Regions from separate parts of the Halalkalibacterium halodurans genome, predicted to be linked through region 3. Evidence: riboswitches for the same ligand, from Rfam matches in the RefSeq annotation. Region 3 holds a riboswitch; each other region holds the start of a gene.

Evidence for each region. Region 3 has a riboswitch for cobalamin ahead of FED51_RS08600 (ABC transporter substrate-binding protein). Riboswitches for the same ligand answer to the same signal wherever they lie in the genome.
Region 1: it holds a riboswitch for cobalamin, as region 3 does, so the genes downstream of both, FED51_RS04290 (acyl-CoA thioesterase) here and FED51_RS08600 (ABC transporter substrate-binding protein) in region 3, are expected to answer to the same signal.
Region 2: it holds a riboswitch for cobalamin, as region 3 does, so the genes downstream of both, cobT (nicotinate-nucleotide--dimethylbenzimidazole phosphoribosyltransferase) here and FED51_RS08600 (ABC transporter substrate-binding protein) in region 3, are expected to answer to the same signal.
Region 4: it holds a riboswitch for cobalamin, as region 3 does, so the genes downstream of both, metE (5-methyltetrahydropteroyltriglutamate--homocysteine S-methyltransferase) here and FED51_RS08600 (ABC transporter substrate-binding protein) in region 3, are expected to answer to the same signal.

The regions. Positions count from the first base shown of each region.
Region 1 covers NZ_CP040441.1:880,267-887,657, reverse strand. The annotation lists gene megL (methionine gamma-lyase) at 1-1,025, opposite strand, end outside; gene FED51_RS04290 (acyl-CoA thioesterase) at 1,333-1,806, opposite strand; cobalamin riboswitch at 2,003-2,191, opposite strand; gene FED51_RS04285 (ROK family protein) at 2,259-3,140, opposite strand; gene FED51_RS04280 (ABC transporter substrate-binding protein) at 3,253-4,755, opposite strand; gene FED51_RS04275 (carbohydrate ABC transporter permease) at 4,821-5,789, opposite strand; gene FED51_RS04270 (ABC transporter permease) at 5,812-6,750, opposite strand; gene FED51_RS04265 (response regulator transcription factor) at 6,978-7,391, opposite strand, start outside.
Region 2 covers NZ_CP040441.1:313,472-320,862, forward strand. The annotation lists gene FED51_RS01665 (bacteriocin-associated integral membrane family protein) at 1-2,085, shown strand, start outside; gene FED51_RS01670 (ABC transporter ATP-binding protein) at 2,089-2,730, shown strand; gene FED51_RS01675 (VOC family protein) at 2,874-3,254, opposite strand; gene FED51_RS01680 (PhzF family phenazine biosynthesis protein) at 3,353-4,150, opposite strand; cobalamin riboswitch at 4,382-4,551, shown strand; gene cobT (nicotinate-nucleotide--dimethylbenzimidazole phosphoribosyltransferase) at 4,636-5,709, shown strand; gene FED51_RS01690 (ABC transporter ATP-binding protein) at 6,068-6,847, shown strand; gene FED51_RS01695 (ABC transporter permease) at 6,837-7,391, shown strand, end outside.
Region 3 covers NZ_CP040441.1:1,737,236-1,744,626, reverse strand. The annotation lists gene cobD (threonine-phosphate decarboxylase CobD) at 1-294, opposite strand, end outside; gene cbiB (adenosylcobinamide-phosphate synthase CbiB) at 281-1,240, opposite strand; gene FED51_RS08610 (heme ABC transporter ATP-binding protein) at 1,237-2,712, opposite strand; gene FED51_RS08605 (FecCD family ABC transporter permease) at 2,726-3,787, opposite strand; gene FED51_RS08600 (ABC transporter substrate-binding protein) at 3,750-4,733, opposite strand; cobalamin riboswitch at 4,961-5,142, opposite strand; gene FED51_RS08595 (DUF4349 domain-containing protein) at 5,207-6,154, opposite strand; gene FED51_RS08590 (GNAT family N-acetyltransferase) at 6,259-6,735, shown strand; gene FED51_RS08585 (GNAT family N-acetyltransferase) at 6,732-7,163, shown strand; gene FED51_RS08580 (ATP-binding protein) at 7,248-7,391, opposite strand, start outside.
Region 4 covers NZ_CP040441.1:500,304-507,694, reverse strand. The annotation lists gene phnC (phosphonate ABC transporter ATP-binding protein) at 1-202, opposite strand, end outside; gene FED51_RS02525 (phosphate/phosphite/phosphonate ABC transporter substrate-binding protein) at 461-1,414, opposite strand; cobalamin riboswitch at 1,766-1,963, shown strand; gene metE (5-methyltetrahydropteroyltriglutamate--homocysteine S-methyltransferase) at 2,105-4,375, shown strand; gene FED51_RS02515 (hypothetical protein) at 4,398-4,577, shown strand; gene FED51_RS02510 (GNAT family N-acetyltransferase) at 4,631-5,119, opposite strand; gene FED51_RS02505 (aminotransferase-like domain-containing protein) at 5,144-6,592, opposite strand; gene FED51_RS02500 (LysE/ArgO family amino acid transporter) at 6,708-7,310, shown strand; gene FED51_RS02495 (HAD family hydrolase) at 7,278-7,391, opposite strand, start outside.

The DNA of each region.
Region 1 (7,391 bases), 860 kb from region 3:
GTTTCCGCATCACCTAAACTAACGGCAATTCGAATGAGCTTAAGCTGATTAACAACTTTCGCTATGTCTGCCTCTGTTCCTTTTATCTCAAATGAGAGTAGCCCGCCCCCTTTTTTCATTTGCTTTGCAACGATCGAATGATCAGGGTGCTCAAAATCACCTGGATAGAGAACCGTGCTTACCTTCGGGTGTTCCTTTAGTTTTTCCGCTAGTTTTTCAGCGTTTTCACAGTGACGATCCATTCGGACCGCTAACGTCTTTAACCCCCGTAGCAATAACCATGCATCAAACGGAGAAATGACGCCACCCATATCTTTTTGCGTTGTTTTTCGAATCAGTTGAATCGTTTCTTTGTCGCCAATTAATACGCCTGCCACAACGTCGCCATGCCCGCCAATGTATTTCGTCGCACTGTGGACAACGAAATCACATCCTAATGCGATCGGTTGCTGTAAGTACGGAGTGGCAAATGTATTATCGACAATTACTTTTATCCCTTTTTCTTTTGCTACCCTCACGACAAGCTCAAGGTCGATTAACTGCATCGTTGGATTGATCGGTGTTTCCACATAAATACACGTCGTGTTATCTTGAATGTTTGCTAAGATTTCCTCAACTGAGTCCATTGGCGAAAACGTTGCGTCAATGTTGTATTTTTCTTTCAGCATAGTGAGCAAACCGAACGTACACCCGTACACACCATTTGAGACAAGGATATGGTCGTTTGCTTTCGTCAAGCCAACAAGAATGGCAGAGACTGCGGCCATCCCTGAACCGAAGGCCAGGGCAGCTTCTCCTCCTTCTAGCTCTGCTATCCGCTGTTCAAGAATCTGAACGGTCGGATTGCCTAACCTTGAATAAACATAGCCAGCTTCCTCCCCAGCAAAACGATTACCTCCTTGCTCCATGGAAGCAAACGTAAACGTTGAGGTTTGATAAATCGGTGGGGTTAAGCTGTCAAAATGCTCGTTAGGCTTATAGCCTGTATGAATCGCTCTTGTTTCAAAATGTTGATCTCGCTTCAACGTGCTCCCTCCTTCTGTATCTACTTCTAGAATACATGTTATTTCAGAAAAATGTAAGCGTTTTCTAAAAATGTCGTTTCATCTTTTAAAAAAAATCTTTGCTCTGATCTGAGAATATAGCTTTCACAGTTAAATAGTCTGAAAAATCCGATAAATAAAGCACCTAGACTTTTTCAAAGGACGAATGTCTCCTTCTATTAAGCAGTTGAATACCGAGTAAAGGAAGCGGCTCGCTAGATATCGAAATGGATTTAATAGTTTTTAAAAATAGTATTATTTCATCATTTTACGCAGAAAAACGAGCAGCTTATCTTAAGGCTGCTCGTTTTTTCCGGTTTTCTTTTCGTGCAGGCGCGGTTTCGTATAGCCGTTTTTCCTCTTCGGTCTGAGGCTCGACCTGGGGCACTGGTTTTGGTTTACCTGATTCGTCAACGGCGACCATCGTTAGAAACGACTCGGTTGTTAACGTCCGTTCTCCTGTCAATAAGTTGTTCGAATGAACCCTCACATATACTTCCATCGACGTTCTTCCTGTATGTGTGACAAACCCTTCAAGTTCAAGGGCATCACCCACAGTAGCCGACGACTTAAAGTCAACAGAATCGATTGAAGCAGTAACCACCGCAGAATTAGCATGCTTCATCGCTGTTAAAGCAGCTATTTCATCGATATATGCGAGAACTTTCCCACCAAAAATCGTCCCTAGATGATTCGTATCTGGTGGTAATACGAGCCTCGTTTGTATCGTTCTTGATCGTTCAACCGGATAAGATTGGATCATGGATGTCTCCGCCCTTTCAATGTCATTTGAAAACTCGGCTTGTCGCAAGTCATCTAGCGAAAGCCGTTGCTTAGACTAACTTCTTAAAGCAAAACAAACCCTCTTTTCATAGGAAAGAGAGTTTGTGATAGCATACGAATCCAACGATTAAAAACAATATGTAAAACAGCTATCACTCCTCCCTATGACGCGTAGGTGCAAGTGCATACATTAGGCAGGTCTCCTGACTTAAGATCAACACTCCATGTGTACCTTCCCATCCTTTGGACAGTGGTTTCTTCACATGTAGCTCCTTATTACAGTGGCGCGACCGTGCTGGACTTTCACCAGCTTCCCTTTTCAGATTCAACCGATTGTTTGAACCACCTAATGCTTGAGCGTGCTTATTAAATTATGACCCAACGTTTTTAGTATACAGAAAGGAGCCTAATTCGCAACCGTTTTCATTGTGATTAAACGAGCATCGCCGCACCTAGTACGCCCGAGTCACCGCCTAGTTTTGCCTTCACGATCGTTGTTGATCGTGCCAATCCTGGATAAAGGTAGCGAGATACTTTCTCTTTTACGATCGGTAAAATCAGATCATCCGCATTCATAACACCACCGCCAAGAACAAAGACATCTGGATTTACAGTATGGGCGATATTCGCGATCCCGATCGCTAAATAGTCCATCGCTTCTTCGACTAAGCGTTGCATATCATGATCTCCCCGGCGAATCCGGTCAAATACCTCTCTCGTCCCACCTTCAACCCCAAAACGCTCTCGTGCCATTCGTCCGATAGCCGTTCCACTTGCTAGCCCCTCTAGTGACCCTGGGTTCAAATTTGCGTGCTGATAGCCATTTGGTTGAACGATCATGTTGCCAATTTCCCCTGCATAATCACTGGCCCCATGAACGATGCTCCCATCTAAAACATAGCCGCCACCAATGCCTGTGCTGATCGTTAAATAGAAAACACTCGTAAATCCTTGTCCACTTCCAAGCAAAGCTTCCGCCAGTGCTGCCACATTGGCATCGTTATCTAATTTCACAGGGCACTGAAACTGCTCCTGAAAACGATCAACTAGATGAATATGATCCCAGCCTGGGAGGTTCGGTGGACTAAGAATCGTACCTTCCGTAGAGCTTAACGGACCCGGTGCCCCAATTCCAATTCCGGCAAACGGCTGATGATCCGTGACTTTTTCTGTTAAAGACATCATCTTGTTCATTACTTCCTCTGGACCTTGCGCCGCTTCCGTTGGGCATTCTTGCACGGAAATTATCTCTCCTGCATCACTAACGAGTGCCGCTTTTATTTTTGTTCCACCTAAATCGATTCCAACCTTCATGGTGCCATCCTCCTTTACAAAACTTAACTCTATTATCCTCTTAACCGAAGCAAAATGCTAGCTCTCTTTAAAGAACAGAAACCCTGTAAAGGCACAGGGTTTCTGCAACAAATTATTGATTCAGTTCTTGCCACTCATCAAATTGGCGCTGCATTTCATCGATCACTTTTTGCAGTCCAGCTTCGTTCAGCTTGTCATTAAAGAGTGGTAAATACTCCTCTGGATCTACAGCACCTTTCAGCAGCGCTGGAGAGAATTCGCTCGTCACGTTTGAAATCGCAGCAATTTCAGTACGCACTGGATTCGAGTCAAAGTAAAAGCCGAGAGCTGGTGAAGGAATCGCACTTTCATTAAAAGCTTCAAACGCTTCCCATTTATCTTGCGGGTCATCTTCGTATAACTTTAGAATGAGCTGATTCCCAATCGCAAAGCTTGGCATGTTATAGCGTTCTACACGTGCAGGCAAGTCGTTAATCGTGCCATCCTCAAGTTCCTCGTAATGGACACCCTCAATTCCTTTATCCAGAAGGTTTCGTAAATAGGGGTCTGAGTTAAGCAAATTCAAAAACATCATCGCCCGCTCAGGGTTTTTCGATGTTGCCGAAATCGCCTGCATGGATCCAGTTACAGAGTTATTAAAAATGTATGGCTCATGAAGAGGTCTCGTCGCGATCTCATATCCTGCGGTTCGTGTCCAAATGAGTTCAGCGTACGGTTGGTATAGCTCTTTACGCACGAACCAATTCGGTGTCTCTAACGGCCAAGAATCTGTACTCGTTGCTGCGTCTGGACGAATGTAGCCTTTTTTATAATAGTCGTGCATCGTCTTAAGCGTCTCCATCGTAATGTCTTCCTCGTATTTATTGATTACCTCGTTCGTGTTTCCTTCTAGCCTAAAGGCAAACGGCATTTCCTCTTGCAATATCGAATCAAACGGTAAGTAAGCATCAAACGTGGCAATTGGTGTTACGTCAGATTCCTCTTCTTTAATGACCGCCAGGAGCGGCTCTAAATCTGCCAATGAATGGACGGATGAAAGGTCGAGATTATGCTTTTCAACTAACTCGTTGTTAAACGACAGGACAGCTTGTTGCCCTACTTCTTTATTCGTTGGCACAGCATACAGTTTACCGTCTACTTGTGCCCCTTCTAGAAACGCGGGATCAATCAACTCTTTCATTTCTTGTCCGTGCTCATCTAGTAACTCATTTAATTCTAAAAACGCCCCCCGTCTCGCATTTAAAGCATAGTTGTTAGCCCACGAGCTCGTAAAGGCAATATCGTATGCTTCTCCTGAGGTTGTAATGACTTGCATTCTTTCATCATACTCGCCCCAATCGAGCATTCGTAAATCGACGGTCGCATTGATTTTTTCCTCCGTATAGGCGTTCACTTCTTCCATGACAAGTTCAAGGTCAGGTTGTGGTGTACCGATCATATACCACGTCAGCGTCACATGGTCTAGATCAGTAGCCTCCGTCTCATTAGCTGACTGCTCCCCAGACTCATCATGGCCCTCAGGCTCTGATTGACTCGATTCATTGGCAGATGAACATGCCACTAGGCCAACGAGCAAAAACACCATCACCGCAAGCTTCATAACAAACGATTTCATCATTTTCCCCCATTTCTTTTTCCTTCAATATCTATTTCAAAAAGGAAGATTCCTTCTTGAGACAACTATTCCTTCACTCCACCAATCGTAAGTCCTTTGACAAAATACTTTTGAAAAAACGGATACGATAAGGCAATCGGAAGCGTGGCAATCACAACCATGGCCATTCGCGCCGAATCTTGCGGAATCGAGTCTAATAACGCACTGTTTTGGCTTGAAAGCATCGCATTTTGTCTAATGAAATCTAAGTTATTCTCAATTCTCATGAGCAGCGACTGCAATGGAACAAGCTTTGGATCGTCAATAAAGAGCAGAGCATTAAACCAATCATTCCAATAGGCGAGCGTACTAAACAGGGCTATGGTTGCAATCCCAGGAATCGAAAGGGGCAGGACAATTTTGAAAAAAATCCGAAACTCGCCAGCTCCATCAATTCTAGCAGATTCTAAAATGGCCTCAGGGACGGAGCGTTGGAAAAAGGTTCGCATAATAATGATATAAAACGCGTTAACCGCCATTGGTAAAATTAAGGCCCAGACAGAGTTTTTCAAACCAAGAAATTGTGTCATGACGATATAAAACGGGACCATTCCACCGCTAAAAAGCATCGTGAAAAAGGCAATAAACGTAAACAGCTTTCGGTATAAAAATTGCTTTCTTGAAATGGCATAGGCATACAACGCAATAATCGAGACGCTCATCAACGTTCCAACAACCGTGATGAAGATCGTAACCCCGTAGGCCCGAAACACTTCTGAGCGCATTTGCCATAAGTAACGATAGGCGTCGAAGCTCCATTCGCTTGGAATGATGCGGTATCCATTCATCGCAAGCGATTGCTCACTCGTCAAGGAAATGATGATCACATAAATAAACGGGAAGATACATAAGAATGCAAACGTTCCAATCAATGTGTGCATAAAAATATTAGTAGATCCAGAAAAACCGTACGGATTGTACGTCTTCTTTTTCTTCGGTGGTGGTGTGCTCTCTAGCTCCGCCATTTTTCTGTTTTGTTTTGCGAGTTCACTCATCTGACTTCCGCCTTTCTCCTATCTAGAACAAGGCATTTTCTTCATCTATTTTCCTCACGATATAGTTTGTGATTAAAATTAATACAAACCCAACCGTTGCCTGATATAGACCCGCCGCTGTGCTCATTCCAATGTCCCCCATCGTCATTAACCCGCGATAAACATACGTGTCGATAACATTAGTGACGGAATATAGCGGACCTGAGTCACGTGGCACTTGATAGAACAAGCCGAAATCCGCGCTAAAAATACTTCCAATGTTCAAGATTGTTAAAATGATAATGAGCGGCATAATCATCGGGATCGTGACGTGGCGAATTTGTTGCCACTTGCTTGCCCCGTCAATAATGGCGGCTTCATAGTACGTACGATCAATGGCGACAATGGCGGCTAAATAGACGATGCTACTAAAGCCGACCCCTTTCCATTGGCTGATAGTAATGATGAAATAAGGCCAATATCCAGGTTCGTTGTACCAAGCAACAGGATCGATATTTATGGCTGACAAAATCGTATTGAACAGTCCACGATCGATACTTAAAAACGTAAACACAAAATAGCTGACAACAACCCAGGACAAAAAGTGAGGAAACAGCATGCCTGTTTGATAGATTTTGGCCAGCTTTTGATTGGTCAACTCACTAATAATAATTGCGACCGCCACAGCCAATACAAGCCCGAGAACAATAAAAACGACATTATATAAAACCGTATTTCTCGTAATGATGAACGCATCGTTCGTACTAAACAAAAACTGAAAATTTTCAAGTCCGACCCATTCGCTATGGTACAGGCTGGCAAAAAAGCCATCCGGATGAAAACGAAAATCTTTAAACGCAATAATTTGTCCAAACATGGGAATATACTTTAGAACGAGGAGCCAAATGAGCCCCGGTAAAACCATCAACAACCAAATGCGATTGTCATATATATTTTTTAGTGTTTGTTGAATCTTATTCATCTCTTCCCCCCTCTAACTGCGTAATCGTTCTATACCTCCATTCTATGAAACCCCTTACATTCTTCCTAGTTGAGATATCTTAAATTTACTGGCAAAAGTAAATGTTTTTAAACGGTAAAAGGGTTGGAGATGGAAACGTGTAACACACTCGATCGAGCGGGAACCTGTAATTACTAATAATTGGACAATCTTCGGGAAGTCACGAAAAAAAGGCGCTTTCACGCCCTTTATGAATGCTTATGGACTTTCCGCCACTCGGTCGGTGTCATCGCTTCATATTTTTTAAACTGTTTATAAAAATAAGTCGCATCGCCATACCCTACTTTTTTTCCAATCTGTCCAGCTCGATCGTATGAATTCAACAGCAATTTTTTCGCCCGGTCAATTCGTAGTTGATTTAAATATTTCGTAAACGAACAGCCGACCTCTCGCTGAAAAAGTTGCCCTAAATAGATAGGATTAATATGAAACGAGTGGCCTAATGTTTTTAACGATAAATCCTGTGAAAAATGTTGATGGATGTGCTGCAAAACCGTTTGTATGATCGGACTGTAGTTTTTTTCATTTTCCTGGAGATGATCGTCCTCTAGCAGGTCAATGCAACGGTCGATCATTTTCATCGCCTCAGAAGTCGTTTCGAC
Region 2 (7,391 bases), 1.4 Mb from region 3:
GATTTGTTAGGGCCTGATATTGTGTTGTCTGTGTTAGAGGAAGCAGCTACCCATCATCAGGTAAATTTGTTGCGTGATGTCCAACTCCTTGGGGAAGGCGACAAGATTGCCTTGACGACGTTTGCCTTGCTGACAGAAAAAAGCCCCTTTCTAGAGGCGATTCCACTTCGACACGGCTCTCGTTTAACGAGTGAAGATACCCGTGATGGTGACTTGATCTTGTCTTCTCGGCGAACGAAGGAAGACGTTGAGGAAATCAAAGGGACGATACAAACATTGAGCCAGACACATACACGAACGGTTAGGCCGTTGCACCAGTTTCCTAACTATGTCTCGCCCTATGCTACCTATCAAGTGGAACAAGCTGGTACTGTTACGAAAGAGCAGTTTTCCGCCACGCTTGCCGATTTATTCAACCATTACCTTGAAGACTATGTGGAAGAGCTTGAACCGTTAACAGTCGATGATTTTGCTGTTCAAACAGAGCCTAGTCATGTGAGCACAACATTTGATCCTACCTTTCCGAAAACGTTAGCATGGACGCTTTGGGGAATAACAGGGCTGATGCTCATGTTTTACATTATGCGAAACGGCAAAACAGTCGCGATTTATAGCATGCACGGTTTTTCGCTTTTTAAGATATGGCGACGATTGATCGGCAATGCCTGTGGAGGTTTTTTTGCTTTTTATTTGTTGTTCTTGCCCCTGTTGGCTTTTGCCTTGTTTGGCTGGCAACCTCGCTATCTCTTCGCTACAATGGTTACCGGATCATGGCCATTCCTGCTTCTGCTGGCGATATCCTTTTTGTTTGTGTTTTATAGCAGTCGTTCTTCCTTAATCGAGAGCATTAAAAACAACACGAAAACGAAGCTGTTTTTAATCGTAAGCCAAGTAGCCAAGGTGGTCGCCCTCGTTTCTGTCATTGTTTTTTTGCTACAAATCGCGGATCGCCTGACAATAATGGAAGAAGTGCGTAACTCGATGACCGATTGGGCGTTCGGTAAAGATTACGGCGAATTTTATCCCCATTCTATCGGTTACGACCAAGAAGAAATGAACCAGGAGAGTGGCTTATGGCAAACAGATATTTCCTTAACTAAGAGCTTGTATCCAGTGCTAAATGCTGTGGGCGCTCTCTATATAGATGCAGTACTTTATGAAGAAGAATGGTTGCGAATGGCTACGGAATATTCACAAGAACATATTCGTTCAATACGAGTGAACCCAAACTATTTACAAGCTTTTCCGCTAGTAGATGAGAATAATAAACGTATTGCCATTCAGGAAGAAGAAACCAATCGTGTGTTATTGGTTCCTGAGCAATATAAGGACCAGAAAGAAGATATTATTGCTTACTTTAAAGAAGATTATGCGTATTGGGCAACGATGCCCGAATATCAAGCAGAGTCTTATTCCCACTTGCAAGAGCAAACGTTTGACATCATTTGGCTCGCTTCGTCTCAAGAAGTGTTTAGCTTTAATCTCTATGTCTTCCCAAACGAAGGCAATCTAATTGTTGACCCTATCATACAAGTCCTTACGGAGAATAACAGCTATCCAATGGAACGAGATTTCTTTCGTGGCTCAGTCGGAAATGATCCGCTAAAAGTCAAACTGTTGGACCAAAATACAGCGAAAACCTATGAACACTATCTTCCGCTTTTGCGCGACTTGCAGCTTGATGACAATGCCAAACACTTGGTGACCGTTAATGAACAAGCACAAAAAGACATTACTGAGATCCAACGGGCACTAACACTTGATACGATCCTGTTTGTGCTTACGGCAACAATCGCCCTGTTTATGATTGTGCAATCAAGCCATTTGTTGTTCGCACAACACAAAAAACGCTTTCTATTGCGGCGCCTTTTCGGCCACAGTCTGTTTCGTGCTTACCGTAATGTCCTGTTTTGGACGTTGGCAACATGGGTCGTCATTTTAGGCATTGCCCTTTACCGCCATAGTGGGACCCAATACTTGGCGATCGTCGTACTTGTCCTTTTCTTGACGGAAGTGGTGGTCACGTCTGTTGTGTTAATGAGGCTCGAGCAGAAAAACAAAGTTAGCGTATTAAAGGGGGAATAACGAATGGCAGCTGCAATCGTAGAACTGACTGACATCAGCAAATCTTTTCATTCAGAAACGGTGCTCCGTGACTTCAACTTAACCATTGATCGTGGCGAAATGATCGCGATTACAGGGCCAAGCGGCTCAGGAAAGACAACGATTTTAAACATTATTGGTCTGTTAGAAAAAGAAGATCGCGGCACGGTGCGGCTTTTTGGCAAGAACAAGCCAGCATACCATTCCAAACAGGCATTGCAGTTCCGTAAAAGCAAAATCGCTTACTTGTTTCAAAACTTTGCTTTAATGGATGATGAAACGGTTTCGAAAAATCTCGACGTCCCGCTCGAACTTATAAAGGGATCACGTACATTCAAACAACAAAAGAAAAAGGAAGTGTTAGAAAAAGTCGGTCTCTTTAACAAACTAAATAAAAAAGTCCACTCGCTATCAGGAGGGGAACAACAACGTGTGGCTATTGCACGCCTCTTGTTACGGCCGTGCGACTTGTTGTTAGCTGATGAGCCAACAGGATCACTTGATATGGCTAACCGCAATGTCATTCTTGATTTGTTATGCCAATTGAACCAAGAAGGAATGACGATTGTGATCGTTACCCATGATCCTGAAGTTGCCGACCGATGCGATCGGGTAATCACCCTTTAAGGAAAAGTCACTACAGGGATTAACCATGCCTTTATGGCGTTCTCCTATAGAAATGCACGTTTTTATAGGAGAACGGTTAAGCCGGGAATATCAATGCAGCACGGTAATCAAGAACGATGCTCCATTAAAGGGCGCGATATTTTTTACACAGTCAATTCTAAGAAGTTGCCTTCAGGATCCTCTATCACACTCTCATAATAGCCGTCCCCAGTAACACGAGGACCATTAACAAGGCGGTAACCGTCATTGTGTAAGCGGCCTGTCATCTGATTGACGGCCTCCTTGCTCCCCAGAGAAATGGCAATATGAGCCCAACCCATCCGATCGTCCTGATCCGGCTTATCGATACCTGACTGACACATAATCTCTAAACGTGCACCCCCGTCAAACGTTAGAAAGTAAGATTCAAATTTCTTATCTTTATTATGATACTTTGAGTTTGCATGTCCATTAAAGTACTTAACATAAAATGTTTTCATAGCTTCTAAATCTTTGACCCAGATTGCTACATGCTCTATTTTCATCTCACTGTCACTCCTCTAATGTTGCACTATTTTTACCTTTTTTAAATTCTTGCGGATGATTAAATCATCTCATCATTCATGGATGAATAGGTTACGAGTTAAAGGAGGAGCTCACTTCTCAATACTGTGATGGCTTGCCCTAATAAGAAAACTCTATCATGTTGCAATTTGATTTTTAGGATGCCTCCTCTTTTAGAAGCCTGATAGGCAAGAAATTCGTTTTTGTTTAATTTTTCTTGCCAGTATGGACCTAGACAACAATGGGCTGACCCTGTAACAGGATCCTCGTTCACACCTACCGCTGGAAAGAAGCATCTTGAAATAAAATCGTATTCAGTTGATGTCGATTTGCTTGTTACAATGATTCCTCTAGTATCGATTTGTTCTAATAGTGAAAAATTAGGATTTAATTCTTTTAACCTTTGTTCAGAGTCTATTTCAATTAAATAATCAAATCGGTTTCGGCCAACATATAACGGTTGAATGCCTAATCCATCAATCAGTTCATTAGGATACACATTTTCCTGTTTTGGTTGTTCAGATGGGAAATCTAATTCGATCCATTCGCCGCGTTTACTAGCAGTAAGTATTCCGCTTTTAGTATAAAATGTAATGGGCTGTTCCGCGCTTATGTGATCCAGTTCCCATAAAATACGGGCACTTGCCAGAGTCGCATGTCCACACAAATCGACCTCTGTATTTGGTGTAAACCACCTCAATGAGTATCCATCTTGATAAGGGTGGAGGAAAGCAGTCTCGGATAAATTCATTTCCGAAGCAACATGCTGCATCCAAATATCATCTCGTGAAGTAGGAAGAACACAGACGGCTGCTGGATTCCCTTTAAAAGCTTGATTTGTAAAAGCGTCTACTACATAAATAGGGGTTGTCATCATCTAAATTCTCCCTCTTACGATTTTTAACCACTCTTTAAATTTTACCAAAAGATTAAACGAAGCGGAAAGGCTTTTCCTTCCAAGGTTGAGAATGATGTAAAATCGACAGAAGTTAATTAGCAAGATAAGTGAATAGAAGGTTTATTGAGTATTCCAGAACTGGGGACTATTTGCTAATGTGACGGATTGTTAACCGAATGATTTTATGATTTAATTGTAGTGTAGTAATACAGTTTAATAGGCTTCTTAGGTGCCTCATTTGTAGGAGAATAGGGAAGTTTTAAAACGACGCGGAGCCCGCCACTGTAGTCGAGGAGCTGCTACAATACCACTGGGAAACTGGGAAGGTGTAGCATGCGATGAATCGGAGCCAGGAGACCTGCCTAAGAAGATGCGCTGTCATTGATGAGGCATGGCATACCCTCAGCTTATTTAAGCTGGGGTTTTTTGTGTGGTCGGGAGTTACCATCAAAGGAGGAAGGATCATGCAAAAAGTAAAGGAAACGATTGGTTCAATCAATGGGTTGGACACAAAAGCACAGCAACAAATGGAACAACATTTAAACACTCTGACGAAACCTTTGGGGAGTTTAGGTTTATTAGAATCATTGGCGATTAAAATAGCGGGCATTACGGGTCACACCCAGCCTGAAATTGATCCTGCCACCGTAATCGTAATGGCGGCAGACCATGGCGTAGCCGCTGAAGGCGTTTCAGCTTATCCATCAGAAGTTACTCAGCAAATGGTTCATAATTTCATTACAGGTGGGGCAGCGATCAATGTGTTGTCACGTGTCTCAAATGCCTCGGTACAGGTTGTTGATATTGGTGTCAATGGCACGTTGCAGCTTCCGGGTTTAATCAACAAAAACGTACGCCATGGAACAAATAATATGGCGCAAGGCCCCTCCATGGAAAGAGAAGAAGCCATTGCTGCGATAGAGGTAGGGATCGATGTTGCACAGGCAGCTATACAGAATGGAGCTAAGTTGCTAGCGCTTGGGGAGATGGGAATCGGAAATACTACGGCAAGCAGTGCGATGCTCGCTGCACTCGAGCAGGTACCGGTGGAGCAAATCGTTGGTTTTGGGACAGGTCTAAGTCATGAAGGAAAAGAAAAAAAGGTCGCTGTGATCAAGCGGGCCATTGAAGTCAACCAGCCCAACGCAGCAGATCCGATTGACGTTTTAGCCAAAGTAGGGGGATTAGAAATAGCAGGTCTTGCAGGGATTGTACTAGGCGCAGCAGCATGGCGAATCCCTGTTTTAGTCGACGGTTTCATCACGGCTGTGGCTACCCTAACAGCGGTTCGAATCGCACCCCTATGTGTGCATTATTTGATTGCATCCCACCAATCAGTGGAGCCTGGTCATGTCTGTGTGAACAAACTTTTAGGCTTAACACCACTCGTCAATCTAAATCTTCGTCTTGGGGAAGGAAGCGGGACGGCCATTGCCCTTCCGATTGTAAGGTCAGCCATCCGAATTGCACGTGAAATGGCGACATTTGAGCAAGCTGGTGTGTCTGGTGCCATTGAGGATGTTGGCAAGGAGCAGTAGAAACAGTCATCGTTGGGATGGCTAGGCCGTATTCCTTCTTTACAGGTACCGACTCTCTCTAATCAACGTGGGGTGACGATTAATACATTAGAAGTTGTCACTTGAAGGGTCGTTTTAAAATCGAATGATTCGAGCAGATATGCTTAAAAGAATGGTCTCTTAGGACAGGATGTCTCTATGAGGCCGTTTTTTTATTGTAAGCTCTATAGCGTAAATCTTTAAGAATATTAGATCAACCCTTCCGTTTTCCTTACATTAGGTGTAAGTGTTTTTCGTCTGTCATACTGGTTAAAATGTGAATAGCTCCATCCGGTGGATGATGATTTCCGAAAATGATGATAGAAAAGGGGAGTTTCACATGGCCAGTCACGGAAAATTACTAGAGGTTCAAGACTTACAAAAAAACTACGGAAAGAAAAACAATCTAACAAAAGCGTTAAAGGGTGTTAATTTTGACATTCTCCCAGGAGAATTCTTAGGAATCATGGGTCCAAGTGGCTCTGGCAAAACGACATTATTAAACTGCATTGCTACGATTATTAAACCCACCTCGGGACGTGTTCTTTTACATGGAAAAAACATCAGTGCGTTTGATAGTAAGGATTTAGCGAAGTATCGTGGCAGTCGAATCGGGTATTTGTTTCAAGACTTTGAATTGCTGGATAATCTAACGGGACAAGAAAATATCCTATTACCATTAGCCATTCATGGAGTGGATTTTACAAAAGCGCGTGTGAAGTTAGATGAGCTGGCAAGTATTTTAGATATTGCAGATATTCTTCATAAATTCCCATCTCAGATGTCTGGTGGGCAAAAGCAGAGGGTCGCCGCCGCGCGTTGTTTGATTTCTGATCCAGATATCGTTCTGGCGGACGAACCGACAGGGGCATTGGACACACGCTCCGCAAGAACGTTAATGACGAAGTTGGAGAGTATTAATCGTAGTAGTGGAAGAACGATTTTAATGGTCAGCCATGACCCTAATGCAGCGAGCTTTTGCTCTAGAATCCTCTTTATTCAAGATGGTGTCATCTTTCACGAACTACGTCGCAAACAAGAAGAGTCTCGTGAGAAATTTTATGAAAGAATTTTAACGGTACTAGCTCAGCTTGGAGGAGGAAGCGCCAATGTTCTCTAAGCTGATCTATCGTCATGCGAAACGTAGCCGTAAGGAGAATTTAATCTATTTTGCAACCCTTATAACCGCAGTCGCCTCGTTTTATATTATTCTTTCCTTGGGGAAACAAGATATTATTTTATTCTTAAGGGAGTTTGAAAGTGATGCGATTGATAAACTGTTAGCCTTAATGCCCATTGTTTATCTATTTGCGTTATTTTTATTATTTTTCTTAATTTTATTTGCTAATCAGTACCAATTAAATCGAAGGAGTAAAGAGTTCGGGCTCTATCTCATGTTAGGAATGCGCAAGGAACGCCTTGTTCTTCAGCTTATAGCAGAGGGGTTCATAACATCCATTTTTGCACTCGTTGGTGGGATTTTAATCGGCGGATTTTTGGCAGAAATCATTAGCTTGACCGTTTCTAAATTAGTGGGACAGGGCATTATCGGTCATCAAATGACCTTGTCATTAAGCGCGATTTTCTTTACGATCATCGGCTTTTTATTCATCCAGTTTGTCGCGCTAGTCATTCTTGGCGGCAGACTATTTAAACAAGAAGTC
Region 3 (7,391 bases):
ATGCCATAGCTGGGCAATCGTATAAATGATTTGCGCGGCTCCATTCGCTACAAGCACACTGGAAGGAGGTACATGTTCTTTTATGGCAATCGCACGGGCTAACTCGCTTGCCTCTTGGTCTGGGTATTGGGTAAACAGTCCTTGATCTAGCTGTTTCCTCAAGTAAGCTAGTAACTGTGGGGGCGGGCCGAACGGGTTCGTATTGACACTAAAATCAATGGCCTCCCCAGTCAAACTTGTCCCCATTTGGGCAGCGAGTGTTTTTGGGTTAGCGCCATGATTAGGTAATCGCATAAATGAATCCCCCTAACAGAAATAAAAAAACAAGAAAGCCGAGCACCGTTCGATTCATAATCGCGATCGATTCGTCAATGTCCTTAGCGGTCATCGCCTTTGTTCCGTATCCCATTTTCGCCCGCTCCGAGGTCATTCCTTGATATGTATTCGTTCCCCCTAAAGTCACATGGAGGAGCAACGCCATCGCCGCTTCACCCCAGCCACTGTTTGGGCTCGGGTGTTTCTTCGCTTCCCTCGCAAGCATCTTTAAAGATTGACCTAACGGTGCTTGGCGCCTTTTTCGATGAAGAAGAAGCATCAATACACCAGTGATACGACTCGGAACCCAGTTCAGAACATCGTCAAATTTAGCGGAAGCCCAACCGAAGTCGCGGTAGCGCTCATTTTTGTAACCGACCATCGAGTCGCACGTGTTCGTGGCTCGGTATAGAAGGGCTAAGGGGGCTCCACCGATCAAGGCATAAAAAAGAGGGGCCGTTACTCCGTCACTTGTGTTTTCAGCAACCGTCTCAATCGCACCTCGGGCGATCTCTTTCTCATCTAGTTGATCAGTATCTCGACCGACAATATACGATAGCTTCCGCCTAGTCTCTAACAAGTTTCTGGTTGCTAAGGGACGAGCAACTTCTTCCGCCGCCTCTTTTAATCCTTTGGCCGCAATCGTTGAAGCAATCAATAGAGCTTCTACTATGACACCGAGCAGAAGGTGGACTTGATAGGACAACCATACGAGAGCAAGGGATAAAGCTGTCACGATCAATAAAACCGTTAGGAGCAGCAGCACGCCTTTTTCTCGTCTCCACCTACCACAATTCCATCTTCTCTCGAAATAAGTGATCAACTTCCCCATTCCGACGACAGGATGAGGAAGCCACTTCGGATCACCTAGCCACTTATCAAGAATAAAGGCACTAACGATCGCGATTACGTGACAAGCGATCATCGTTCAAGCCTCCGCTTTTCATTGTCTGTCACCGCTTGAATGGTTGCATCGTAGACGAGCTTTCCGATCGCTTGACCGAGCGGAGTGATTGTTCCCGCATAAGGGAAGTACGTCCCGGTCTGTGAACTTGCGATCATAACACTGTCAGTGGATGTACCCGTCGCAAGAGTCCCTGTTACAGGATCGAGAATCTCCTTCTCCGCAAGCGCTCTCCCTTTTGCTTCTGTAGCTGTCATCAGCGCTTGGACATAGGCGGCATCAGGCAGTGTTCCTTCAATGAACACCCACGTATTGATCGTTCCGACCGTTGCCTCATTTCGCTTGCGAAGATGAGCTTTGGCAGCATCCACTGCATTTGATATTCCGGCCGTCACAAACACTCGTACTTTAAACGATTCATAAGTCGCTTCGGTTATGGCAACATCTTCAAGAATAGCGGCCGTCATCATCCCTAACGCATCGGTTCCATCGACCCCTACATTTGATAAAAACGTTTGAAACTCCAGCTCCACATCATCACAATAATAGTCTTTTGATACATGCCTGTTCACAAACGTTTGATGCCATTTGAACCCTGCCCCTAATACAGCAGATGATAACGTTTTCCACCTTATGGAGCTTGTCACCTTAATTAGTTGCTCGGAGGTAAAAACCTCAAGCTCAGAAATAGGGGAGCTTGGTTTGCTTCTTATTGCCGCCGGCTCAAATGTGACGAGTGGCCTTGGAATCGTCGGGTGTTCGTTGCGGCGAATTTTCGTTTCGTAAACGTTGGCCAGCTGGTGTTCGGTCATCACTTGGCGTGGGCTATTAAGATCGACCATCCGTCCCTCATTAAGAAGCAATACGCGATCACAATAGAGGCTCGCCATATTCAAATCGTGCAAAATGGCCACAACAGTCAACTGGCGCGTTCGTGTCCAGTCTTTCAACGCATCGAGTAACTGCATTTGGTGCGAAATATCGAGATGATTGGTCGGCTCATCAAGCAAAAGGAGATCAGGCTCCTGGCAAAGGGCTCGGGCAAGCAAAGCTCGCTGGCGCTCACCTCCGCTCAACGTTTGTAACGGCTTATTGCGAAACTTCCACGTATCAGTTTGCTCCATCGCCTCACGGATGACTCGTTCATCTTCTTGCGATTCGGAGGCAAGCCAACCCTTTTGATGGGGATAACGCCCAAGAGCGACCACCTCTTTTACTTTATAAGCAAAGGCGGTGTCGGCTGTCTGGGGCAGCACGGCCATTTTTTGTGCCAGCTCTTTTGAATGATAATCGGCAATGGCTTTTCCTTGTAGGGTGATCGTCCCTTCCGAAGGTGACAACAGGCCGCTCACAGCCTTCAACAATGTCGTTTTCCCACTCCCGTTCGGACCAAGAATACCGAAAATTTCACCTTTATGAACTTGGAACGAGAGTTGCTGAATAATCGGTGTCTTTTCATCATAGCCAACACTTACATTTTGTGCATCAAGCATATGGTCCAACTCCTTACGAGAGCAGTTTTTTTCGCTGTCTGATAAGCAATAATCCGAAGACAGGTGCGCCGACGATCGCAGTGATCACACCAATGGGTAGTTCGGTCGGTGCAATGACTGTCCGTGCGAATAAATCCGTTAAGGTAAGAAACCCAGCACCGATCATCATTGATAAAGGTAATAAGTGGCGGTGGTCGGGTCCAGCTACTAATCGGGTGATATGAGGAATAACCAAGCCGACAAAGCCGATTGTGCCTGAGACAGCAACAGCTGATCCCGTTAAAATAGAAGCCGAGATCAGGATCATATATTTACGCCTTTTGACGTTTACCCCTAAATGTTTGGCTGTTTCCTCTCCAAAGGCAAGGGCGTTTAGTTCCTTGCGATTAACCATTAACAAAAGGGCCCCAAAACAAAAACAAGGGACGAGCAATTTTACATAGTCCCAGCCCCGCATCGACACACTGCCTAAGAGCCAACCGATAATTTGTCGCAATTCCTCTCCTGTCAACGCAATCATGAGCGAAATGAGTGCCCCTAAAAACGAGCTAAATATGATTCCAGCTAAAATAATCGTCTCTGTTGACATGGAGCGCTGAACGAGCCTTGCAAACATAATCACGAGGAACAAGGTGGAAAATCCTGTAATGATCGCAACGACCGGTAGCGTAAAAAAGCCGAGAATCGGCAATTGAACGGCAAAAAACAGGACAAAGACGGCTCCTAGTGCTGAGCCTGACGAAACGCCGAGTGTATACGGATCAGCTAATGGATTTTTTAACAACCCTTGAAAAGCCGCCCCTGCAAGTGCGAGGCTCGCGCCGACAAAAGCAGCGAGCAATACACGCGGTAAGCGAATGTCGACTACAATGCTCACCATTGTTTGGTCGACTCCACTGTCTACAGGCAAATGAAAGACGTATTGTCCAATAATCGCCAAAATGGTGAAAAAGGGAAGCTCCACACTTCCCTTTCCGATGCTAATGATGATGGCGACGAACAAAAAGATTGCGCTCGCTCCATACACGAAAAGCAAATTATTCCGCAAAAACGTCTGGATAAATGAGTTCCGCAAGCTTCTCTGCCCCTTGTACAAGTCGTGGTCCTGAGCGAGTCACTTCGTCTGAATGAACATCGTACACTCGCTCGTTCTCTACTGCAGGCACGCTCTGCCAGCCGTCACGCGCCATCACTTGTTTCTCTGGATCTTCAACGTAATAGCCATATGTTGTTATGATCACATCCGGTTGGAAGGCAACCGCCTCTTCCTCTGAGAACTGAACCCAACCTTCCACATCTCCCGCGGCATTGTCCGCGTTGATCAATGTGAGCATTTCATCTAAGAAGGTCCCTTTCCCTGTTGTATAGATTTCAGGCTCAGGAGAAACTTCAACCCAAACGTTTGCACGCTCTTCGTCTGTGATCGCCTCAGCCTTTTCAGCTAGTGCAGCAAAGCCTTCCTTCATGTCGCTAATGACGGTAGCTGCTTGCTCATCAGCACCTGTTGCTTCACCAATCATCGCTATCGAGTCGTACACTTCATCAATGCTAGACGCATCATGAACGACAACGACCGTAACTCCCGCTTCCCGAAGTTGGTTTAAACCGCCTTCGGATGAATGGGCACCTGATCCGTGGCTAAGGACAAGATCGGGCTCGAGTGCTAGCACTTGTTCTACGTCGAACTCCATACCGCCGACGCTCTGAATATCCTCAACTTCTTCCGGATAGTTGTCAAAATCAGTGCGGCCGACAACGGTGTCCCCTTTATCGATCGCAAATAATGTTTCGGTAATGCTCGGAATTAACGAGACGACTCGTTCTGGCTCTTCTTCAATCGTTACTTCATTTCCTAATGAATCTGTAATCGTCCGTGGGAATTCCCCACCCGCTTCTTCCTCTACTACATCTGTTCCTTGGTCATCCGCTGGAGCTTCAGGCTCGTCCGTGGTTGTGCCACACGCCACTAGACCTAGCGTCAAGAGCAAGGCCAGAAGCCATAACCGTACATTCGACTTCATCTACTGATCCCCTCTTTTCTCTATCGTACTAATCAATGGCGCTCGTCGCTGAAGGTGGTGGGCCACTAGCATAGAAAACTTGGCTTGTCGCCTAACCTTAATGGAAGTTAAACTTTCGTAAGTGAAAAAGAAAAACACTCCCTTCAGAGTGTTTTTGCAAAACCAGTCTAGATCCCATGCTATCTCCATGAAATCAAATGAACTGCTTCACCTTTTCCTCGAAGGCTACACACTCAAACTGAAAGGCAGGTCTCCTGACTTATGTTCATCGAGTACTTGCCCCCCTTCCCGTCGCTAGACAGTGGATCTTGCAAGCCTCTCCCATTTACAGTGGCGGGACCGTGTCGGATTTTCACCGACTTCCCTTTTCACGCTCAAACATTGAACGACCCTTCAGCGCGATATACGATTCATTGATAAGTCGTCTTTATTATACAAAAAATAACGCAAAAGAACAGCGTTTTTGCAAAAATCTACTCTTCCTGAACAGGCGGTGTAGACATTTTTTTCTTTCGGCGAACGAGAATGATCATGACAACTGCAATGACGATCAGTGGAAATAAAATCGGCGAAAACCCAATTAGCAAAACGACAAGCCCAGAGAAAAAGGCGATGATTCCATTTGTCGTATCCATAAATAGTTTCTTTGCGTTTGCCCACGTGTTTAACGTGTTTTGTCCTTGTAAGCTTCCTACCTCGATCCCACGATCTCTTATGGAAATGGTCATGGAAGCATATCGGACACGATCCTCTAAATAGTTCATCCGACCGACGAGCTGTTCAATCTCCTCCTGAACTTTCCCAAGATCATTGGAAACTTTTAATAAGTTTTCCGTTGAATCGGCTTCTTCCAAAAACGTGATTAATCGTTCTTCCATCACTCGCTTTGACTTAAGCCTCGCTTCTAAATCAACATATTCCTCCGTCACATCACTACCGCTTAATTGTTGATAATGAATGGAAAGACTCGTTTCTTTCACTTCTTGAACAAAATCATCTAACCGCTCTTGTGGGACTCGCGCCACAAGATAACCAGACGTATGACCGTCTTCATGTTCATTTTTAGACGATTCCACAATAAATCCACCGAGAGATTGAGCAGTCGACGTAAGCTGCTGCTCTGCCTCATCATACGACTCTACCTCTACCTCCATGTCTCCAGTGTAAATGATCATTCGTTCCATTCCCTCTGGAACAGCACTTCCTCTTTCCTCCGTCTCAATTTCCGTATCTAATTCTACCTTTTCAAGTGCAGCTTCTTCCTCCATTCCTTCCTCTGAGACCGAATAATCGGTAGCTACATTCATATCGGCACCCTCCATATTCCCCGCATCAAACATTTCCATTTGCTCCGTATTGCTGCAACCTACGATGAATAATAGAAGCATAACACCGATGAGGCTCCCTACAATTTTTTTCATTTTCGTCATGACCCCCTCTTTTTATTGTGAAACGAATCATTCAGGAAAAGGGTTCCATCCTTTTTACAAACATGTTACATTGAATGAAAAAAGGAGAGAGAGTCATGACCATCGTGCACGCTGAAAAGAAAGATGCAAAAGAGATTCATTCCGTGCTTCATCAAGCGTTTGACGAATATCGTTACGCCACCCCACCGACCACTGCCTTACGAGAAGCGGTGTCCGATATCGAACAGGAATTAACATCAGGCACCCAAGTCCTCCTTTATAAGCATAACGATAAATGTGTAGGGATGGTAAAGTTTGTGGTTCATGATAAACAGCTTTATTTCTTCCGACTTTCCGTTATACCAGAAGCCCGAAACCAAGGAATTGCCCGCCGGCTCATAGACCATCTCATGACACTTGCGAAGGAACAAAAGTGTGCAACGGTTGTTTGTAAAGTGAGAGCGGACATGGCGCAAAATGTGGCTTTCTACGATTCGTTAGGCTTTGCGAACACAAAGGAAGAAATGATGGAAAGATCGGATGGTGCAAGACTTAACGTAATCACGATGGAGTATAAACTAGGAGGGAGATGAGAAGCTTGATTCGATCATTAATAGTCGAACAAGAATGGCTTGAGGCTTTCCCCCTCATCCGTCAGCTTCGTCCTCATTTAACCGAAGCTAGTTACTTAGAACTTGTCCATGAAGCGACAAAAAACGAAGGCTATCGAATGTTTGCCTTGGAGGTGGAAGACACCCTCTGTGCTGTCATTGGCTTTATGCCACAAACAACGCTTTATAACGGAAAAAGCATTTGGGTAACTGACCTTGTCACAGATGAACACCATCGATCAAACGGATACGGGCTCATGTTACTGGCTCATGTGGAAGCATGGGCCAAAACAAAAGGATACGAAGCCATTTCCCTGTCATCCAATGTTAGCCGAACCGAGGCCCATCGGTTTTATATGGAAAAAGGCGCTTACGATAAAGTGAGCTATGTTTTCAAAAAACGATTATAGGGGGAAAAAGAAGCTGACCTACGCATGAGAGAGGCGTTTGTCAGCTTCAATGTTTCTTATGGAACAAGATTATTCCTGTCGATTCTACAAAATGGTACGAGCATTCGGGAAAAAGGCTGTAAAGGTTGTCCCTTCTTGTTGTTTGCTGTGGACACTAATTTCTCCACTATGGGCATCAACAATATTTTTGACAATGGCAAGTCCAAGCCCAGTCCCACTTCTTCCTCT
Region 4 (7,391 bases), 1.2 Mb from region 3:
AAGTGATCGATCGACGATTAATCATAATGTCACCATCGGATATATCGATCAAACGATTCATGGCACGCAATAAGGTCGATTTACCCGCTCCAGATAAACCGACAATCGCGACAAATTCCCCTTTTTCAATCGTTAAATTAATATTGTCTAACCCTATTACTCCATTCGGATACACTTTTGAGACATTCTTCAGTTCAATCATAGAAATCCAACTTTCTAATAAGTAGTTAAGTCGTAAAATGAGAAAGCTTGGTTCACCCAAGCCGTAAATGGCGGGTGCAATTTTTTCTTATCCTTCATCTTTTACAGAAGCAAAGTCCTTAAAGAGGAAAAAAAGTTGTTCAAAAGGGAGCTCTCCCCCCTTTTGGACAACCTCAAGATCGTGAGCCCCTAGAGATACGACCTATTAATAGACTAATAGAGAAAAGTAATGAAGTGAAAATCAGAGATTCAGTAGCCTTTATTCGCCTTGAACACGCTCCGCATAGTCACGAACGATATCAAAGGTAGCATCTTCTGATTCGGTATAACCTTCATGCGTATAGATATCACGAATAATCTCTAGACCTTCTTCAGATTGACCAATTTTAATAAAAGCTTGCTGGATCTTCTTTTTCCACTCATCGTCCATATCGGATCGGACAGAAATCGTGTCATTTGGAATCGGCTCTGTGAACGAAATCACCTTTGTATCTTCAAAAACAGTCGGAAAATCACCCGCAACAACATTACGCGCATCTTGGAAAATCGCAGCAACATCTGCCTCACCGTTTAAGACAGCAGTAACTCCTGCATCATGACCTTGGAGAATGAGCGGATTCACATCTGTTAAAGGATCGATCCCTTCGTCTAACAAAATCGCGGCAGGCCAAACGTATCCCGCTGATGATGTGTAGTCCTGGAAGGCGACCGTTTTCCCTTTAATATCTGCAATCGATTCAATATCAGAGTCGGCACGGGCAATAAACATCGACAAATAGTAATCGACTAGCTCATCTGTTGGTGAACCATCCTCGTTCACTCCAAACCGTTGCGATTGCAAGATAACCTCTGCTGCACCGTACTCATCGTGAGCTTGTACATAAGCGTTTGGCGGCAGGAAACCGACATCAACCTGACCAGAAGCCATCGCTTCAACGACCGTATTATAATTAGTTGATACACTAACTTCCACATCAATTCCTAATTCATCTGATAACAGATTCTCAAGCGGCTTGGCTCTAGCCTCTAACGTTTCAGCATTTTGCGATGGAACGAACTGAACCATTAACGATTCAGGTACATAGGCTTCACTATCTGTACCGCCAACCGCGTCCCCTTCGCTCACTTCACTGTCCGTGGCACTTGAGCCACATGCAGTTAAAAATAATGAGGTGGCTAGCAATAAAGATGCCCCTGCTTTTTTTAATCCCATGATGTACGTCCTCCATATGAAATAGATTTTTTAGAAAGACCAGATATGTACTGTTCATTCAGCCTTTTCATGAAAAGTGTACCACGCAAGAAGTAACAGTTATTTTTTAAAAATGTAAATTATGTAAGGGTTTTGTATACAATTGATTAATGTTTCAACTCTCGATTTACTGCTCTGAACGATGCCACTCGCAAAAAAATATATTACATTAAAATAGCAAAAACAGAGTAGAATACTATGATTTATTGGATTAGAGCTTGATATAAAGGGGTTAGGAGGAAAGAAACTGATTAGGTTTTCGCTTATTTCCTACTTGACAAATCGGCTTTCCTCCGTTAAAGTGGATTAAAATTTCATCGTTTGGGAACAGGTACGTTAAGTCACATGATAGACTTAATGTTTAAAAGGGAATCCGGTGCAAATCCGGAGCGGTCCCGCCACTGTCATAGCTGAGTTGTAACGATATTGTCACTGACCGTTCATTGGTTGGGAAGACTGTTGCAATGTTGACGCTAGAGCCAGGAGACCTGCCTGTTCTAACAGCACTGCTTTTACCTACGGGAGATAGGGAGGTGTTTCAAACATGTTTCGTTGCATCCAACGAAGGATATTTTTACCACTCTCCCATATTGGTAAAAATATCCTTTTTATTTTACCTTTTTACTCTATCACTTCAAGGAGGAATTTTACATGTTGACTAGCAATCTAGGATACCCACGTATTGGCGAAAACCGCGAATGGAAAAAAGCACTTGAATCGTTCTGGGCAAATGACACCACTGAAGAACAATTGCTCGCCACAATGAAAGAGCTTCGCCTCAATCATTTACGCGTGCAACAAGAACAAGAGGTTGATCTCATTCCTGTTGGTGACTTTACCCTTTATGACCATGTGCTCGATATGGCCGTAATGTTCGGAATTATTCCAAAACGATTCTTACAACAAGGTGATACGCCGACACTCTCTACTTACTTTGCTATGGCACGAGGAAGCAAAAACGCCCAGGCGTGTGAAATGACGAAGTGGTACAACACAAACTACCATTACATCGTTCCTGAGCTACATGATGCTGCACCACGCTTAACGAAAAACGCTCCACTTGAGGCCTATTTAGAAGCAAAAAATGAATTAGGCATTGATGGAAAGCCTGTCATTCTAGGTCCATACTCATTTGTAAAGCTAGCCAAAGGCTATGAAGAGGATAAGCTTCAAGAGACGATTCAATCATTGCTACCGCTTTACATCCAGGTCATCCAGGAGCTCGTCGATGCAGGTGCTCGTTCCATTCAAGTGGATGAGCCATCCCTTGTTACCTCCATTTCAGCACGAGAAATGGCGCTTGTTACACGTATTTACGAGCAAATAAACGAAGCGATCGCCGATGCACCACTCTTCCTACAAACGTATTTTGACGCGGTGACTTTTTACGAAGAGGTCGTCTCTCTTCCAGTGAAGGGCATTGGTCTAGACTTTGTTCATGGTGGGGCAAAAAACCTTGAAGCTCTCCGTACGTTCGGATTCCCTGAAGATAAGGTGCTTGCTGCCGGAATCATTGATGGACGCAACATTTGGATTAGCAACTTACGCGAGCGCCATGAGCTTGTTCATCAATTAGAACAGCATGTAGCGAAAGATCGTCTTGTATTGCAACCATCATGCAGCCTTCTCCACGTACCGGTTACAACCAAGCGTGAGGAAAAACTCGACCCAACGTTGCTAGGTGTGCTTGCATTTGCTAATGAAAAACTAACCGAGCTTCACACATTAAAACAGCTAGCCGCAGGAAATGAAGCTGAGGTGAAAGAAGCGCTTGAGGCCAATGACGACGCTTTAGCCGCTCTCGAAAAATCAGGCTGGCGCTCTGGAGCAGCAACATCTCATAACCTTGAAAACAAAAAGCGCCCACAATCCTTTAACGAGCGCCGTCCGGTTCAAGAAGAAAAATGGCAGCTTCCTCTTCTTCCAACGACAACGATCGGAAGCTTCCCGCAAACAAAAGATGTGCGTCGCACAAGATCGTTATGGCGAAAAGGGGAGCTATCGACAGTCGAGTATGAGCGGACGATGAAGTCCTACATTGAAAAGTGGATCAATATTCAAGAAGAGCTTGGCCTCGATGTACTCGTTCACGGAGAATTTGAGCGCAACGACATGGTTGAATTTTTCGGTGAGAAGTTAGATGGCTTTGCATTCACAGCCAACGGTTGGGTGCAATCATATGGCTCCCGCTGCGTCAAGCCGCCAATCATTTATGGAAATGTGAGCTTCACCGAACCAATGACGGTAGCAGAAACCGTGTATGCCCAATCGTTAACGGACAAACCGGTGAAAGGCATGCTCACAGGCCCTGTCACGATTTTAAACTGGTCGTTCGTTCGTGATGACTTACCGTTAACTGTGATTGCACATCAAATCGCGGAGGCCCTCACCCATGAAGTGACGGCATTAGAAGAAGCGGGTATCGAAATGATTCAAATTGACGAACCGGCGATTCGTGAAGGTCTGCCATTAAAAGCTGAAGATCAGCAAGAGTACTTAGACTGGGCCGTGTCCGCCTTCCGTGCGAGCTGCGCCCATGTGAAGGCAACGACGCAAATTCATACTCATATGTGCTACAGCGAATTCCATGAAATGATCGAAGCCATCGATGATCTCGATGCAGACGTCATTTCCATCGAGACATCACGAAGCCACGGAGAAATGATTAGCGCGTTTGAAAAGACGACGTATGAAAAGGGAATTGGGTTAGGGGTCTACGATATTCACAGCCCTCGCGTTCCTTCAGAAGAAGAAATGCTAAATGTCATCCGCCGCGCGTTAACGGTCTTGCCAGCTAGCCTTTTCTGGGTTAACCCTGATTGTGGCTTAAAGACTCGCGCGGAAAAAGAAACCGTAGCCGCCCTTAAGAACATGGTAGCTGCCGCACGAGCTGCACGAGAAGAGCTAAAAACGAAAGCTTAATCCTCTCACGAAAGGGGTAAGGATGAGACAAGAAATCATCTACTTCTTAGAGCATACGACGGATGCTGCCGTCATGAAGAGGGTCATCGACAACCTTGACCATAAAGGATTATGGATGTTAATCCAGTATTTAGAACGGACGAATCAACAGACAAAGCAGAAATGGCACGAAGCACTGAACGCTCATTTACGCTTGTCTTAGACGAGTGCTGCTCTAATAAAGGCGTTAGCCGCGGTGGCTAACGCCTTTATTTTTTACAATCCTACCTTTTCGCTTCGTCGCTCCAGCAAGATGACGTCCCGCCACACACCCTCTCGTTTTGCAAGTCGTTCCCGCTTCCCCACTTCGCGGAATCCTAACTGGCGGTGTAGCTTGAGACTGGCCACATTTTCAGGGAATACAGACGCCTGCAACGTCCAATACCCTTGCTTTTCACTTTCTTCTACAACGGACGCCAGAAGCTTTCGCCCGACTCCCTTTCCTCTTCCTGTCGAGCCAACATAAACGCTGACTTCGGCTACTCCTTGATAAACACAGCGACTGGAGACTGGGCTCAAGGCTACCCAGCCAACGACCTTTTCTTTAATCTTTGCCACAAAACGGCAGCTTTTCACATGACCGGCATCCCATTTCTCCCACGAAGGGGCTTCCGTTTCAAATGTGGCATTCCCTGTTTCTATCCCTTCTCTGTAAATGCGTTCTACCTCAGGCCAATCGTTGTCTGTCATTTCGATTATCCGTATACTTTCCACTGTGCTTCTCCCCCTTCAAGCTAACATTTCATGTATCACACGAGCTAACGCTTTTATGCCGTATTCGAGCCTTTCCCCTGTTTCGTATGAATAGGAAAGACGAATATAAGAATGCTTCAAGCCTTCATAAATCGTACCTGGATGAATTAAGACGTTATCTTTTAAACAGCGGTGGAAGACACGGTTCATATCAACCGGGTGTTTTAATTTGCACCAAATGTAAAACGAACCGGAGGGCCGATTCCATTCCGCTAGCTCCCCCATATGCTCCTGCAACAATTGAAGCATCGCGTTTCGCTGATTTTTCAGCTTGTCTCGCACAAACTGGGCATGACTCGTAAACCAATCATTATTCGTTAACCATCTCTGTGCGATCGCTTGGGAAATGGAGCTCGCCCCATAATCGGTCTGCATTTTCATGTCTGCCAAACGGTGGATAACCGGCTCTGGACCGATGACCCAGCCGACTCGAAGACCAGGGCTGATGATTTTTGACATGCTCCCGAGATAGAGAACATTCCCTGTTTGATCGAGTGATTTTAACGGAGGTGGTGGAGCCGCATCGAACCAAAGCTCCCGGTATACATCGTCTTCAATGATTGGCAGTTGAATCGCTTGGCAAACATGTAGTAGCTCCTTTCGAACAGCGGTGCTGTACGTTACATTCGTTGGATTGTGGAACGTAGGAATCGTATAAAACATTTGCACATCTTGTTGCCTTTTGTATTGTCGTAAAACGTTCGGCTTGTGTTGCACGTCCGCTAACGGCACCTGGACCCCACGTATGTTCGCTGACGTAAGTATACGTAACGACATTAAATAGGACGGGGACTCGACAGCCACACGTGCCCCTGCCTGAAACAGTCCATTCGTCATAAGGGATAGAGCTTGGAGTGCTCCCGAAACAATTAAGACGCTTGACGGAGATACGTGAATCCCATATTTTGAGACAAATTCGCAAACCGCTTCTCGTAAAGCAAGCGAACCCTTCGCCTCTTCATAGCTTAAATGGCTTGCTTCAAGAGAGAGGGAAGCAAGCACTTCTTCTGTTTGCTTAACAGGAAGTAACCCTTTTGCTAGCTCTCCTGTCCCAAGGCGTACGACTTCCTCGGAAAACTCCGCTTCGTTGATCTTTTGTACATACGTTTTATTCGGCTGAAACACCCCACCTGATACGTATTGCTGCCAATCTGGAGACGTAGCCGCAATGACGTTCCACGTGTTGTTGACAACTTTTGTTCCTTTCCCCTGAACACTTTCGACTAAGCCATCTGCCATTAATTCTTCATACACTTGGACAATCGTGCTTCGATTAACACCGAGCAGGTTTGCCAGTTCCCGTTGTGATGGCAAAAGGGTACCTACCGTCCACTCGCCGCCCTCGATTCGTCGCTTAAGCTCTTCTTTAATTTGCAGATAGATTGGAACGTGGCTTGAACGATCAGGCTTCCAATCCAATTTCATACTTCTCACCTTCATTTCAATGAACTGGTTGGCCTCGAGCTAGGCGAACTGGATGATGACAAACGACCGTCGCTTGCTATGATGATGTCGACTTCACTTTTAGGAGGGTTTACGATTGGATTCATTTTTACATGGTTTTCTTCTCGCCTTCGGTCTCATTTTGCCCATGGGCGTACAGAATCTATTTATTTTCACCCAAGGGATGACGCAAAATAAGCTTCGTCGCGCATTGCCAGCTGTCATGACCGCCTCGATTTGCGATACGATACTCATTATCGTTTCAGTGCTGGTGATGGCAGTAGCTGCCCACCTCGTCGAGCGGTTCGTTCCCTTTCTGATCATCGGAGGGTTCGTTTTCCTCCTTTATATGGGCTGGGTCATTTGGAACAGCACCTCAGCGAGCAACGGTAAGGTAGCACCATTTACAGCAAAAAAACAAATGTCGTTCGCCTTAACCGTTTCCCTGCTGAATCCCCACGCACTCCTCGATACCCTTGGGATCATCGGCACGAACTCGTTGCTCTATGAAGCAGCAGACAAATGGTCGTTTACATGTGGGACAATCGTTGTCTCATGGCTTTATTTTTGCTTGCTCGCTTGGATCGGTCGGTGGTTTGGCCAGCTTCAGGCGATTCAGAAATATGTAACCTATCTTAACCGACTATCTGCTCTCCTCATTTGGGGATTAGCGTTTTTGATGATTTTCCAGTCGCTGTGAGACGATCGAGCGGATTTCAGAGATGTCTTCCACGAGGACATCTGCTGAATCCAGTTCATCCTTAGTCCCATATCCATACAA